Sphaerotilus montanus: one gene and its partner. The main gene of each other region encodes a partner of the protein of the gene in region 2 in a complex. Links are inferred from orthologs where the notes say so. Each region holds a gene or a part of one and is shown on either strand. Other genes may lie near its edges. The genes, in order: secY and secA.

Region 1 (5,479 bases), 330 kb from region 2 along the record:
GGTGGTCTTAAAGTAGTGGAATGGCTTGCGGGCCATTTCACCTTGACAGTCGCAACGACGAGTTTTCCGGCGAACGCACAAAGCGTTCGCCGGAAAACCTGCGATTGTAGCGCAACTTAATGAGGTTATCCTGTCTGCGCATGCAGACAGGAATCCGGCATCAGATGCGACGGCGCTTTTGCGGACGGCAGCCGTTGTGCGGAACCGGCGTCACGTCAGAGATCGACGCGATGCGGATGCCCAGGGAAGCCAGCGCACGAACCGACGACTCGCGACCCGGGCCAGGGCCCTTGATGCGCACGTCCAGGTTCTTGATGCCTTGTTCCTGAGCGGCACGACCTGCGACTTCCGCCGCCACCTGGGCTGCGAAGGGTGTCGATTTGCGCGAACCCTTGAAACCCTGGCCACCGCTCGAGGCCCAGGACAACGAGTTGCCCTGACGGTCGGTGATCGTGATGATCGTGTTGTTGAACGAAGCGTGCACGTGAGCGATACCGTCCGCAACATTCTTGCGGACTTTCTTGCTCACGCGGCGCGCGGCGTTGTTGACAGGTGCTTTTGCCATGACTCGAATCTTTCCTGGGCGACGATGCGCTTACTTCTTCAGCGCAGCAGCGCCCTTCTTCGGACCCTTGCGGGTACGGGCATTGGTGCGGGTACGCTGACCACGCATGGGCAGGCCGCGGCGATGGCGGAAGCCACGGTAGCAGCCCAGATCCATCAAGCGCTTGATGTTGATCGAGATTTCGCGACGCAGGTCACCTTCGATGGTGATCGTGCCCACGGCCTCACGGATCTTTTCCAGATCGCCGTCAGTCAGGTCCTTGACCTTCTTGTTGAACGGAATACCGCAGCTTTCGCAGATCTTCTGGGCGGTCGTACGACCGACACCAAAGATCGCGGTCAGGCCGATTTCGGCGTGCTTGTGCGGCGGAATGTTGATACCAGCAATACGTGCCATGGTGACTCTCTAAAGGGTTTCAGCGACGGGTCGATCAACCCTGGCGCTGCTTGTGGCGCGGATCGGTGCAGATCACACGGACCACACCCTTGCGACGGATGATCTTGCAATTGCGGCAGATCTTCTTGACGGATGCCGAGACTTTCATGGTCTTCTCCTTGATCGGCTTGCGCTTCTCTTCCGGACAATGTTGGGAGGTTCGCTCACTTCGCCCGGAACACGATGCGAGCACGACTCAGGTCGTAGGGGGTCAATTCAACGGTCACTTTGTCTCCCGGCAGGATGCGGATGTAGTGCATCCTCATCTTGCCGGAAATATGCCCGAGCACTACATGGCCGTTTTCCAGTTTGACCCGGAAGGTGGCGTTGGGGAGGTTTTCGATGACCTCCCCTTGCATCTGAATAACGTCGTCTTTCGCCATACGAAATCGGCTCGATACGCTTACTCGGTCTTTCTTGTTCAGCGTGCCCTGAAGTTCAGCTTGCCTTGAAACTGGACTTCTTCAACAGCGTTTCGTATTGCTGCGACATCACGTACGACTGGACCTGCGCCCAGAAGTCCATCGTCACGACAACAATGATCAGCAGCGACGTTCCACCGAAGTAGAACGGCACGTTGTACTTCAGCACCAGGAACTCGGGCAGCAGACAGACCAGCGTGATGTACACCGCACCACCGAGCGTCAGGCGCCCGAGGATCTTGTCGATGTACTTCGCGGTCTGCTCGCCAGGACGAATCCCCGGAATGAACGCACCACTCTTCTTCAGGTTGTCTGCGGTCTCACGGCTGTTGAACACCAGCGCCGTGTAGAAGAAGCAGAAGAACACGATCATCGCCGCGTAGAGCAGCACATAGATCGGCTGCCCCGGCGACAGCGCCGACGAGATGTCCTTCAACCAGCGCAGCTTTTCACCGGTCGCGAACCAGCCCACCACCGTCGCCGGCAGCAGGATGATGGACGACGCGAAGATCGGCGGAATCACACCCGCCATGTTGACCTTCAGCGGCAGATGCGACGACTGACCACCGTAGACCTTGTTGCCAACCTGCCGCTTGGCATAGTTGACCAGGATCTTGCGTTGAGCCCGCTCGACGAACACGACCACAAACGTCACCGCGATCACGATCAGCACGATCAGCAGCGCCACGATCACGCTCATCGCCCCGGTGTTGATCAGGTTGACCAGCCCGCCGATCGCACCAGGCAAACCAGCCGCGATCCCCGAGAAAATCAGGATCGAGATGCCGTTGCCCAGACCACGTTCGGTGATCTGCTCACCCAGCCACATCAGGAACATCGTGCCAGCCGTGAGGCTGACGATGGCCGTGATGCGGAACATCGGACCCGGATCGATCACCAGGCCGGCTGACCCTTCCAGCGCCAGGGCAATGCCCATCGACTGGAACAGTGCCAGACCCAGTGCACCGTAACGGGTGTACTGCGTGATCTTGCGACGACCGGCTTCGCCTTCCTTCTTCAGCGACTCCAGCGTCGGGATCACGTAGCCCATGAGCTGCACGATGATCGATGCCGAGATGTACGGCATGATTCCCAGCGCAAAGACGGTGAACCGGGACAGCGCGCCACCCGAGAACATGTTGAACAGGTTCAGGATGCCACCCTGCTGGCCCTTGAACAGCTGTGCAAGCTGCTCAGGGTTGATGCCGGGAACCGGAATGTGCGCGCCGATGCGGTAAACCACCAAGGCCAGCAGCAAGAACACCAGTCGGCGACGCAGATCGCCGAACTTGCCGTTCTTGGCCAGTTGTGTCGGGTTCGTTGCCACGGAAGACCTGTGACTCAGGCAGCGATCGAGCCGCCAGCGACTTCGATGACCACCAGCGCACCAGCGGTTGCCGCCACGCCCTTCAGCACGACCTTCTTGGTCAGCTCGCCGGACTTGATGACCTTGACGTTCTTTACCATGTCAGCCACCAGACCGGCCTGCTTCAGCACCAGCACGTCGACTTCGTCGACCGCCAGGTTCTGCAGTTGCGACAGGGTGACTTCAGCGTTGTACTTCAGCAGTTGCGACTTGAAGCCGCGCTTCGGCAGACGACGTTGCAGCGGCATCTGACCGCCTTCGAAGCCCACCTTGTGGTAGCCACCAGCACGCGATTTCTGACCCTTGTGACCGCGACCAGCGGTCTTGCCCAGGCCGGAACCGATGCCGCGACCCACGCGGCGCTTGGAGTGCTTCGCACCCGATGCCGGTTTGATCGAATTGAGTTCCATGATTACAGCACCTTCACCAGGTACGAGACCTTGTTGATCATGCCGCGCACCGCAGGGGTGTCTTCCAGCACGGATTCGGTGTTCATGCCACGCAGGCCCAGACCACGCACCGTGGCACGGTGCGATTCGCGGGTGCCGATCGGGCTCTTGACCAGCTTGACCTTGACGGTCTTCTTGTCGGTGTTCTCAGACATGTTGTCCTCCGGCCCGCTCAGTTGAAGATTTCTTCAAGCGTCTTGCCACGCTTGGCGGCCACCGCGGACGGGGTCGTCATGCGAGACAGGGCGTCGAACGTGGCGCGAACCATGTTGTACGGGTTCGAGGATCCGAGGCTCTTCGCGACGATGTCGGTGATGCCCATGACTTCGAACACAGCGCGCATCGGACCGCCAGCGATGATGCCGGTACCAGCGGGCGCGGGCGCCAGCAGGACCTTGGCAGCACCATGCTCACCAGTCGCGTTGTGCGGCACGGTGCCGTTGCGCAGCGGGATCTTGACCATGCCGCGGCGCGCCGATTCCATCGCCTTCTGGACGGACACCGGCACTTCACGCGCCTTGCCCTTGCCCATGCCGATGCGACCGTCGCCATCACCAACCACGGTGAGTGCAGCAAACGCCATGATCCGGCCGCCCTTGACCACCTTGGTCACGCGGTTGACTTGGATCATCTTCTCGCGCATGCCGTCGTCGCGACCTTCGTCAGCAACCTTCGGTTGAAACTTAGCCATTTTGTATTCCTTCGTTTCGAGCGAGGCGGATCAGAACTGCAGACCGGCTTCGCGCGCTGCATCGGCCAGCGCCTTGATGCGGCCGTGGTACGCGAAACCAGAGCGATCGAACGCCACCTTCTCGACGCCGGCGGCCTTGGCCTTCTCGGCGATGCGCTTGCCGATCAGCGTCGCGGCATCGACGTTGCCGCCTTTGCCAGCCGCGCCGAGCTGCTCGCGGACTTCCTTTTCGGCGGTCGAAGCGCTGGCGAGCACCTTCGAGCCGTCGCCGGAAATCACGCTGGCGTAGATGTGCAGGTTCGAGCGGAAGACGCTCAGACGAACCGCGCCCTGCAATGCAATGCGGGCACGGGTCTGACGGGAGCGGCGCAGGCGCTGTTCTTTCTTGTTCAACATGGTGCGGCTCCTTACTTCTTCTTGGTCTCTTTGATCGTGACCTTCTCATCCGAATAACGGATGCCCTTGCCCTTGTAGGGCTCAGGGGGACGGAAGGCACGAACCTCTGCGGCCAGCTGGCCGACGACCTGGCGATCAGCACCCTTGATCAGGACTTCGGTCTGAGTGGGGCACTCGACCTTGATGCCTTCCGGCATTTCCTTGACCACGGGGTGCGAGAACCCGATCTGGAGGTTGAGCTTCTGACCCGAGGCTTGAGCGCGGAAACCCACGCCGACCAAGTTCAGCTTGCGCTCGAAACCCTTGCTCACGCCATTGACCATGTTGTTGACCAGCGCACGCACGGTGCCGGACATGGCATTGGCTGCGGCCGAATCATCGGTCGGAGCAAAAGACAGCTTGCCAGATTCGTTGCTCACCTTGACCAGGCGATGCACCGGACGCACCAGAGTGCCCTTGGCACCCTTGACGCTGATCTGGTCTTCGGTGACCGACACGTCCACGCCTTGCGGGACGGTGATCGACATTTTTCCAACGCGGGACATTTCCGGGTCTCCTGCCTTATGCGACGTAGCAGAGGACTTCGCCACCGATACCGGAAGCGCGCGCCTTGCGGTCGGTCATCACGCCCTTGGGGGTGGTGACGATGGCGACACCCAGGCCGTTCTGGACCTGGGGGATGTCGTGACGGCCCTTGTAGATACGCAGACCAGGGCGACTGACGCGCTCGATGCGCTCAATCACCGGGCGGCCGGCGTAATACTTCAGACCGATCTGGAGTTCGGACTTGCCGTCCGTCGTCTTGACTGCGAAACCGTCGATGTAACCCTCGTCCTTGAGGACTTGCGCAATGGCAGCCTTCAATTTGGACGCTGGCATCGCAACGCTGGCCTTCTCGACCATCTGCGCGTTGCGGATGCGGGTCAGCATGTCGGCGATAGGATCACTCATGCTCATGGAATAACTCCTGTTCGTGCCCTGGGGCCGGCTTACCAGCTCGCCTTGACGACACCGGGGATGTCGCCTCGGAAGGCCAGTTCACGAATCTTGTTGCGCGCCAGACCGAACTTGCGGAACGTGCCGCGCGGACGACCGGTGATCCCGCAGCGGCTACGCAGACGGGTCGGATTGGCATTGCGGGGCAGCTTCTGCAGA
Region 2 (5,882 bases):
TTCGCAGCGGTCCAGTACCTGACCCAGGGGCACGGCATCCGGCACTGCCGTGGCAGCCGGTTTCAGCAGAGGAATGAAGCGACGATGGATATTCTGATCACCCATGGCGGCTTGGCGCGCACGCGCTCCATGCATGTGCGGCCGGCGCAATTGTGGCTGATCCTGTCGGCGCTCGTGGTGGCGATGCTGCTGCTGTCGGGCACTGTCTACCACTTCGTCTTCCTCAAGGCCGTGCGCGATGGCTGGCCGGTGGTCAGCCAGATCGTCGGGCCCGTGGTCGGCCGGGACGCTGTCCAGCGCGAGCGCTACACCCGCGAGAATCTGGATGCGATGGCCCAGAAAGTGGGCGAACTGCAGGCGAAGCTGCTCAAGCTGGAGGCGGTCGGCGAGCGTGTGTCCGGGCTGGCGGGGCTCAAGCCCGAAGAACTGCGGGCCCTGGACGATGCTGGCAAGGCCTCGACGTCCGGCCCGGCGTCGGAGCTGTCGGTGGCCAAGGGGGCGGGCGGTGGTCCGTTCGTGCCGGCGGCGGGTCCCTCCGGTGCGCAGCTCGACCAGCTGGTCGAACTGCTCGATACCCAGGCAGACCGCTCGGGGGACGTCTTCGTGCTGGTCGAGTCCCGGCTGCTGGAGCGTCGGCTGGAGATGCTGATGGTGCCCAGCATCGCGCCGGTGGATGTGCCGGTGGGCTCCGGGTTCGGCTTCCGCATCGACCCGTTCAACCGCCGTGCGGCGCTGCACACCGGGCTGGACTTCGCCGCCCCGACCGGCACCCCCATCCGCGCTGCCGCCGGTGGCCGCGTGCTGGAGGCGGATCGGGACGGCGCCTATGGCCTGTCGCTGCAGATCGACCACGGCAATGGCCTGATCACCCGCTACGGCCACACCTCGCAGATCCTGGTCCAGCCCGGCGACGTCGTGCGCCGCGGACAGGAAGTCGCGCTGGTCGGCAGCACCGGCCGCTCGACCGGACCGCATCTGCACTTCGAGGTGCTGCTGGGCGGCGTGCCCCAGGATCCTGCGAAGTTCCTGGCCCGAGGTGAAAGTCTCGATGCCGCCGCGCGCACCTCGGCCGAGGTCACCCCTGCAACCAGGCTCCGCAAGTCCCGGTGATAAACTCAAAAGTTGTCCGAGGGCACGCCTGAACCGCGTGCCGGCCTGGCCTGCCGACGCTGCTGCTGACCCGGCCGCACCTCACCTCCTTCCGATCCCCCACCCGCGACATGGGCTGAACCGCCGCGGGTTTGCTGCACCTGCGTCCACTTCATGTTGCCCAAGCTCCTCACCCAGATTTTCGGCAGCCGCAATGACCGCCTGCTCAAGCAGTACCGGCGCGTCGTCGAGCGCGTGACCGCGCTGGAGGTGCAGTTCGAGAAGCTCTCCGAAGACGAGCTGCGCGGCAAGACGGCCGAATTCCGCCAGCGCGTGGCGGCGGGCACCTCGCTCGATGACCTGCTGCCCGAAGCCTTCGCCGTGGTCCGCGAGGCCGGCAAGCGCTTCATGCGCATGCGCCACTTCGATGTGCAGCTCATCGGCGGCATGGCCCTGCACAACGGCAAGATCGCCGAGATGCGCACCGGCGAAGGCAAGACGCTGATGGCGACACTGCCCGTCTACCTCAATGCACTCGCCGGCAAGGGCGTGCACGTGGTGACGGTCAACGACTACCTCGCGGCCCGCGACGCCGAGACCATGGGCGGGCTCTACAACTACCTTGGCATGACGGTGGGCGTGAACCTGCCGAACATGTCGCGCGAGGACAAGCAGGCCGCCTACGCCGCCGACATCACCTACGGCACGAACAACGAGTTCGGCTTCGACTACCTGCGCGACAACATGGTCTACGAAGTCGCGGACCGCGTGCAGCGTGCGCTGAACTTCGCCATCGTCGACGAGGTGGACTCGATCCTGATCGACGAGGCCCGCACGCCGCTGATCATCTCGGGCCAGGCCGACGACCACACCGACATGTACGTGCGCATCAACGCCGTCGTGCCGCACCTCAAGAAACAGATCGGCGAAGCGGATCCGCGCACCGGCGAAGGGGTCATCGAGGCCGGAGACTTCACCGCCGACGAGAAGAGCCACCAGGTCTTCCTGACGGAAGACGGCCACGAGAAGGCCGAGGCACTGCTGGCCGAGGCCGGGCTGCTGACGCCGGGCGCTTCGCTCTACGACGCCGCCAACATCACGCTGGTCCACCACCTCTACGCCTCGCTGCGCGCGCACCACCTGTTCCACCGCGACCAGCACTACGTCTCGCAGAACGGCGAGATCACCATCGTCGACGAGTTCACCGGGCGCCTGATGACGGGCCGCCGCTGGTCGGACGGTCTGCACCAGGCGGTGGAAGCCAAGGAAGGCGTGAAGATCCAGGCCGAGAACCAGACGCTGGCCTCGATCACCTTCCAGAACTACTTCCGCATGTACGCCAAGCTCGGCGGCATGACCGGCACGGCCGACACCGAAGCCTACGAGTTCCAGGAAATCTACGGCCTGGAAACCGTCGTGATCCCGCCGAACCGGCCGATGGTGCGCAAGGACGAGCTGGACCTCGTCTACAAGACCGGCCGCGAGAAGTACGAGGCGGTGGTCAAGGACATCCAGGAGTGCTACGGCCGCGGCCAGCCGGTGCTGGTGGGCACGACCTCGATCGAGAACTCGGAGCTGGTGTCCGAGATGCTGAATAAGGCCGGGCTGCCGCACCAGGTGCTCAACGCGAAGCAGCACGCCCGCGAAGCGACCATCATCGCCCAGGCCGGCAGCCCGAAGATGGTGACGATCGCCACCAACATGGCGGGCCGCGGCACCGACATCGTGCTCGGCGGCAACGTCGAGAAGCAGGTGCAGCTGGTCGAGGCCGATCCGGACCTGTCGGATGCCGAGAAGGCCGTGCGCGTCGAGCAGCTCAAGCGCGAATGGCAGGGTCTGCACGACCAGGTCAAGTCGCTGGGCGGCCTGCGCATCATCGCCACCGAGCGCCACGAGAGCCGCCGCATCGACAACCAGCTGCGCGGTCGCGCCGGCCGGCAGGGCGATCCGGGCTCCTCGCGCTTCTACCTGTCGCTGGACGATCCGCTGATGCGCATCTTCGCGGGCGACCGCGTCAAGGCGATCATGGACCGCCTCAAGATGCCCGACGGCGAGGCGATTGAGGCCGGCATCGTCAGCCGCTCGATCGAGAGCGCGCAGCGCAAGGTCGAGGCGCGCAACTTCGACATGCGCAAGCAGCTGCTGGAGTACGACGACGTCTCCAACGACCAGCGCAAGGTCATCTACCAGCAGCGCAACGAGTTGCTGGAGCAGACCGACATCGACGCGCAGCTCACGCACCTGCGCCGCGGCGCGATGACCGATGTGGTGCGCGCCTTCGTGCCCGTCGAGAGCGTCGAGGAACAGTGGGACCTGGACGGACTGGAGAAGACGCTGCGCGAAGAATGGCAGCTCGACGTGCCGCTCAAGGCGCAGGTCGAGGCCAGCCAGGAAGCCACCGACGAGGACATCGTCGAAGCGGTGTGCGTGGCGGCGGATGCGTCCTACACCGCCAAGGTGGCGCAGGTCGGTGCCACGCAGTTCGGCAACTTCGGCCGCATGGTGCTGCTGCAGGCGATCGACACGCACTGGCGCGACCACCTCTCGGCGCTCGACTACCTGCGCCAGGGCATCCACCTGCGTGGCTATGCCCAGAAGAACCCGAAGCAGGAATACAAGCGCGAGGCCTTCGAGCTGTTCAGCCAGCTGCTGGACGTGGTGAAGATGGAAGTGACCCGTCTGCTGATGACCGTGCGCATCCAGAGCCCGGACGAAGTGGCGCAGGCGGCGGTGGCCATCGAGGAGCGTGCGGAGCACCTCGCCAACGTCACCTACACCCACCCGAACGAGGATGGCAGCGTGTCGCAGGACGCTGAGGCCAGCGCTGCAGAACTGTCGGAAACGCAGATGCAGCGCACCGGCCGCAACGATCCCTGCCCCTGCGGCAGCGGCAAGAAGTTCAAGCTCTGCCACGGCAAACTGACCTGATCCTCGGTCGTCCGCGCCGAGATGACCATGACACCTGATACCTTTCGCCGCAGCCCGGAAACGATTCCGGGCCGACGCCTTCGCCTGGAGAAGATCCATCCCCGCCATGCGCCCGCCTTCCACGCGAGCGTGCAGCGGTCGATGGTCGACCTGGACTTCATCGCCTGGGGGCACCACCACTGGAATGCCGTGGCGGCACTCGAACACTGCGAGCGCCAGCGCGACTGGGTGGACACCGAAGGCGAGGGCGTGATGTACCTGGCCTTCGAGCACGACACCGGCACCTACGTCGGCTGTGTCGACCTGCACAGCGTCGATTTCGGCGTGCCGCGCTGCCAGATCGGGTTTGTCGGCTGCAGCCGGCAACGCGGCCGTGGCCTGATGCGCGACGCGACGCTGACGCTGATGAACTGGGCCTACAGCCGCGGCATGGCGCGCATCGAGGTGTGGTGCGACGTGCGCAACACCCGTGCGCTGGCCTTTGCCGAGAGCCTGGGCCTGCAGCGCGAAGGCTTGATGCGCAAGGTCGAGCGCGACGCCCGCGGGCAGCTGTGCGATCAGTACCTGCTGGCCCGCCTGTCCACCGACAGCGTCCCTACAATCGCCGATTCGCGCGACAGCGTGGCCACCGTCTGAGGGCTGAAGCCCGGGAGGGCCGCGTCTGCGCTCCTTCCGCTTCGACCGCCAGACTGCCATGCCCGTCAATCTCACCGCTCCCAATCCCCAGGACCTGCACCCGGTCGCCGGCGTGCAGCTCGGCACCACGATGGCCGGCGTGCGCAAGGCCAACCGGCGTGACCTGACCGTCGTGCTGCTGGCACCCGGCTCCAGCGTGGCCGGCGTGTTCACGAAGAACCGCTTCTGTGCCGCACCGGTGCAGATCTGCCGCGACCACCTCGCCGCCGGCCCCGCCAAGCGCGCCATCGTCATCAACACCGGCAACGCCAACGCGGGCACGGGCGACGACGGTCTGGTGCGCGCCCGCTCGGTGTGCATCGGGCTGGCGCAGGCGCTGGACATCGCGCCGGAAGAGGTGCTGCCGTTCTCGACCGGCGTGATCATGGAGACGCTGCCGAGCGAGCGCATCCTGGCCGGCCTGCCCGCCGCGCTGGCGGATGCGCAGCCCGACCACTGGGCCGATGCCGCCGCCGGCATCATGACCACCGACACGCTGCCCAAGGCGGCGTCGAAGCAGGTCGTGATCGGCGGCAAGACCGTGACGGTCACCGGCATCAGCAAGGGCGCCGGCATGATCCGCCCGAACATGGCCACCATGCTCGGCTTCGTGGCCACCGACGCCGCGATCGACCCCGCGCTGCTGCAGCCGCTGGTGACGGAGGCCGCCAACCGCAGCTTCAACCGCATCACCATTGATGGCGACACCTCCACCAACGACAGCTTCCTGCTGATCGCCACCCACCAGGCCGGCAACCCGACCATCACCGCGCTCGACTCGGCCGACGGCCAGGCGCTGCGCGATGCGGTGATCGCCGTGTCGCAGCAGCTGGCGCAGGCCATCGTGCGCGACGGCGAAGGCGCGACCAAGTTCATCACCGTGCGCATCGAAGGCGGCCGGACCGAGGACGAGTGCCTGCAGGCCGCCTACGCCATCGCCCACTCGCCGCTGGTCAAGACCGCGTTCTTCGCCAGCGACCCGAACCTCGGCCGCATCCTCGCCGCGGTCGGCTATGCCGGCATCGCCGACCTCGACCAGACGCTGATCGACCTCTACCTGGACGATGTGCACGTCGTCCACCAGGGCGGGCGCCGGCCGGCGTACCGCGAGGAAGACGGCCAGCGCGTGATGAAGCAGGCCGAGATCACCGTACGCGTCGGCCTGAACCGTGGCGACGCCGTCGCCACGG

The links.
Region 1: the proteins of secA (region 2) and secY are in contact, whole or in part, in a crystal structure (PDB 3DIN), measured with the Thermotoga maritima proteins. The link is inferred for Sphaerotilus montanus from one-to-one orthologs. Residues at the interface, in WP_004082002.1 of Thermotoga maritima: Glu261, Ala262, Arg263, Lys300, Ala301, Arg302, Thr303, Ile304, Ile305, Leu323, Tyr324, Asp325, Pro326, Val329, Ser330, Tyr333, Ile336, Lys340, Phe345, Val349, Glu363, Phe364, Tyr374, Ser375, Gly376, Gly377, Glu393, Ile395, Thr482, Ser483; in WP_004081795.1 of Thermotoga maritima: Glu108, Gly109, Glu110, Glu111, Ala236, Glu237, Arg238, Arg239, Ile240, Thr241, Ile242, Gln243, Tyr244, Ala245, Arg246, Arg247, Val248, Thr249, Gly250, Arg251, Arg252, Val253, Tyr254, Gly256, Ala257, Ser258, Thr259, Tyr260, Leu261, Pro262.

The regions. Positions count from the first base shown.
Region 1 is NZ_JACCFH010000001.1:1,436,891-1,442,369, forward strand. The notes cover bases 595-3,477. They hold secY (preprotein translocase subunit SecY), read right to left. Parts: upstream 2,750-3,477; coding sequence 1,439-2,749; downstream 595-1,438. Other genes in these bases: rpsM (30S ribosomal protein S13), read right to left, coding at 596-961; rpmJ (50S ribosomal protein L36), read right to left, coding at 996-1,109; infA (translation initiation factor IF-1), read right to left, coding at 1,165-1,383; rplO (50S ribosomal protein L15), read right to left, coding at 2,764-3,198; rpmD (50S ribosomal protein L30), read right to left, coding at 3,201-3,392. Outside these bases: rpsK (30S ribosomal protein S11), read right to left, coding at 161-565; more of rpsE, read right to left, coding at 3,478-3,928; rplR (50S ribosomal protein L18), read right to left, coding at 3,959-4,324; rplF (50S ribosomal protein L6), read right to left, coding at 4,336-4,869; rpsH (30S ribosomal protein S8), read right to left, coding at 4,886-5,281; rpsN (30S ribosomal protein S14), read right to left, coding at 5,314-5,479. UniProt on the Escherichia coli protein: The central subunit of the protein translocation channel SecYEG. Consists of two halves formed by TMs 1-5 and 6-10.
Region 2 is NZ_JACCFH010000001.1:1,104,751-1,110,632, reverse strand. Bases 932-4,217 are described here. They hold secA (preprotein translocase subunit SecA), read left to right. Parts: upstream 932-1,263; coding sequence 1,264-4,017; downstream 4,018-4,217. Other genes in these bases: BDD16_RS04870 (GNAT family N-acetyltransferase), read left to right, coding at 4,045-4,217; BDD16_RS04880 (M23 family metallopeptidase), read left to right, coding at 932-1,110. Also shown: BDD16_RS04885 (DciA family protein), read right to left, coding at 1-33; more of BDD16_RS04880, read left to right, coding at 85-931; more of BDD16_RS04870, read left to right, coding at 4,218-4,653; bifunctional glutamate N-acetyltransferase/amino-acid acetyltransferase ArgJ, read left to right, coding at 4,712-5,882. UniProt on the Escherichia coli protein: Required for protein export, interacts with the SecYEG preprotein conducting channel.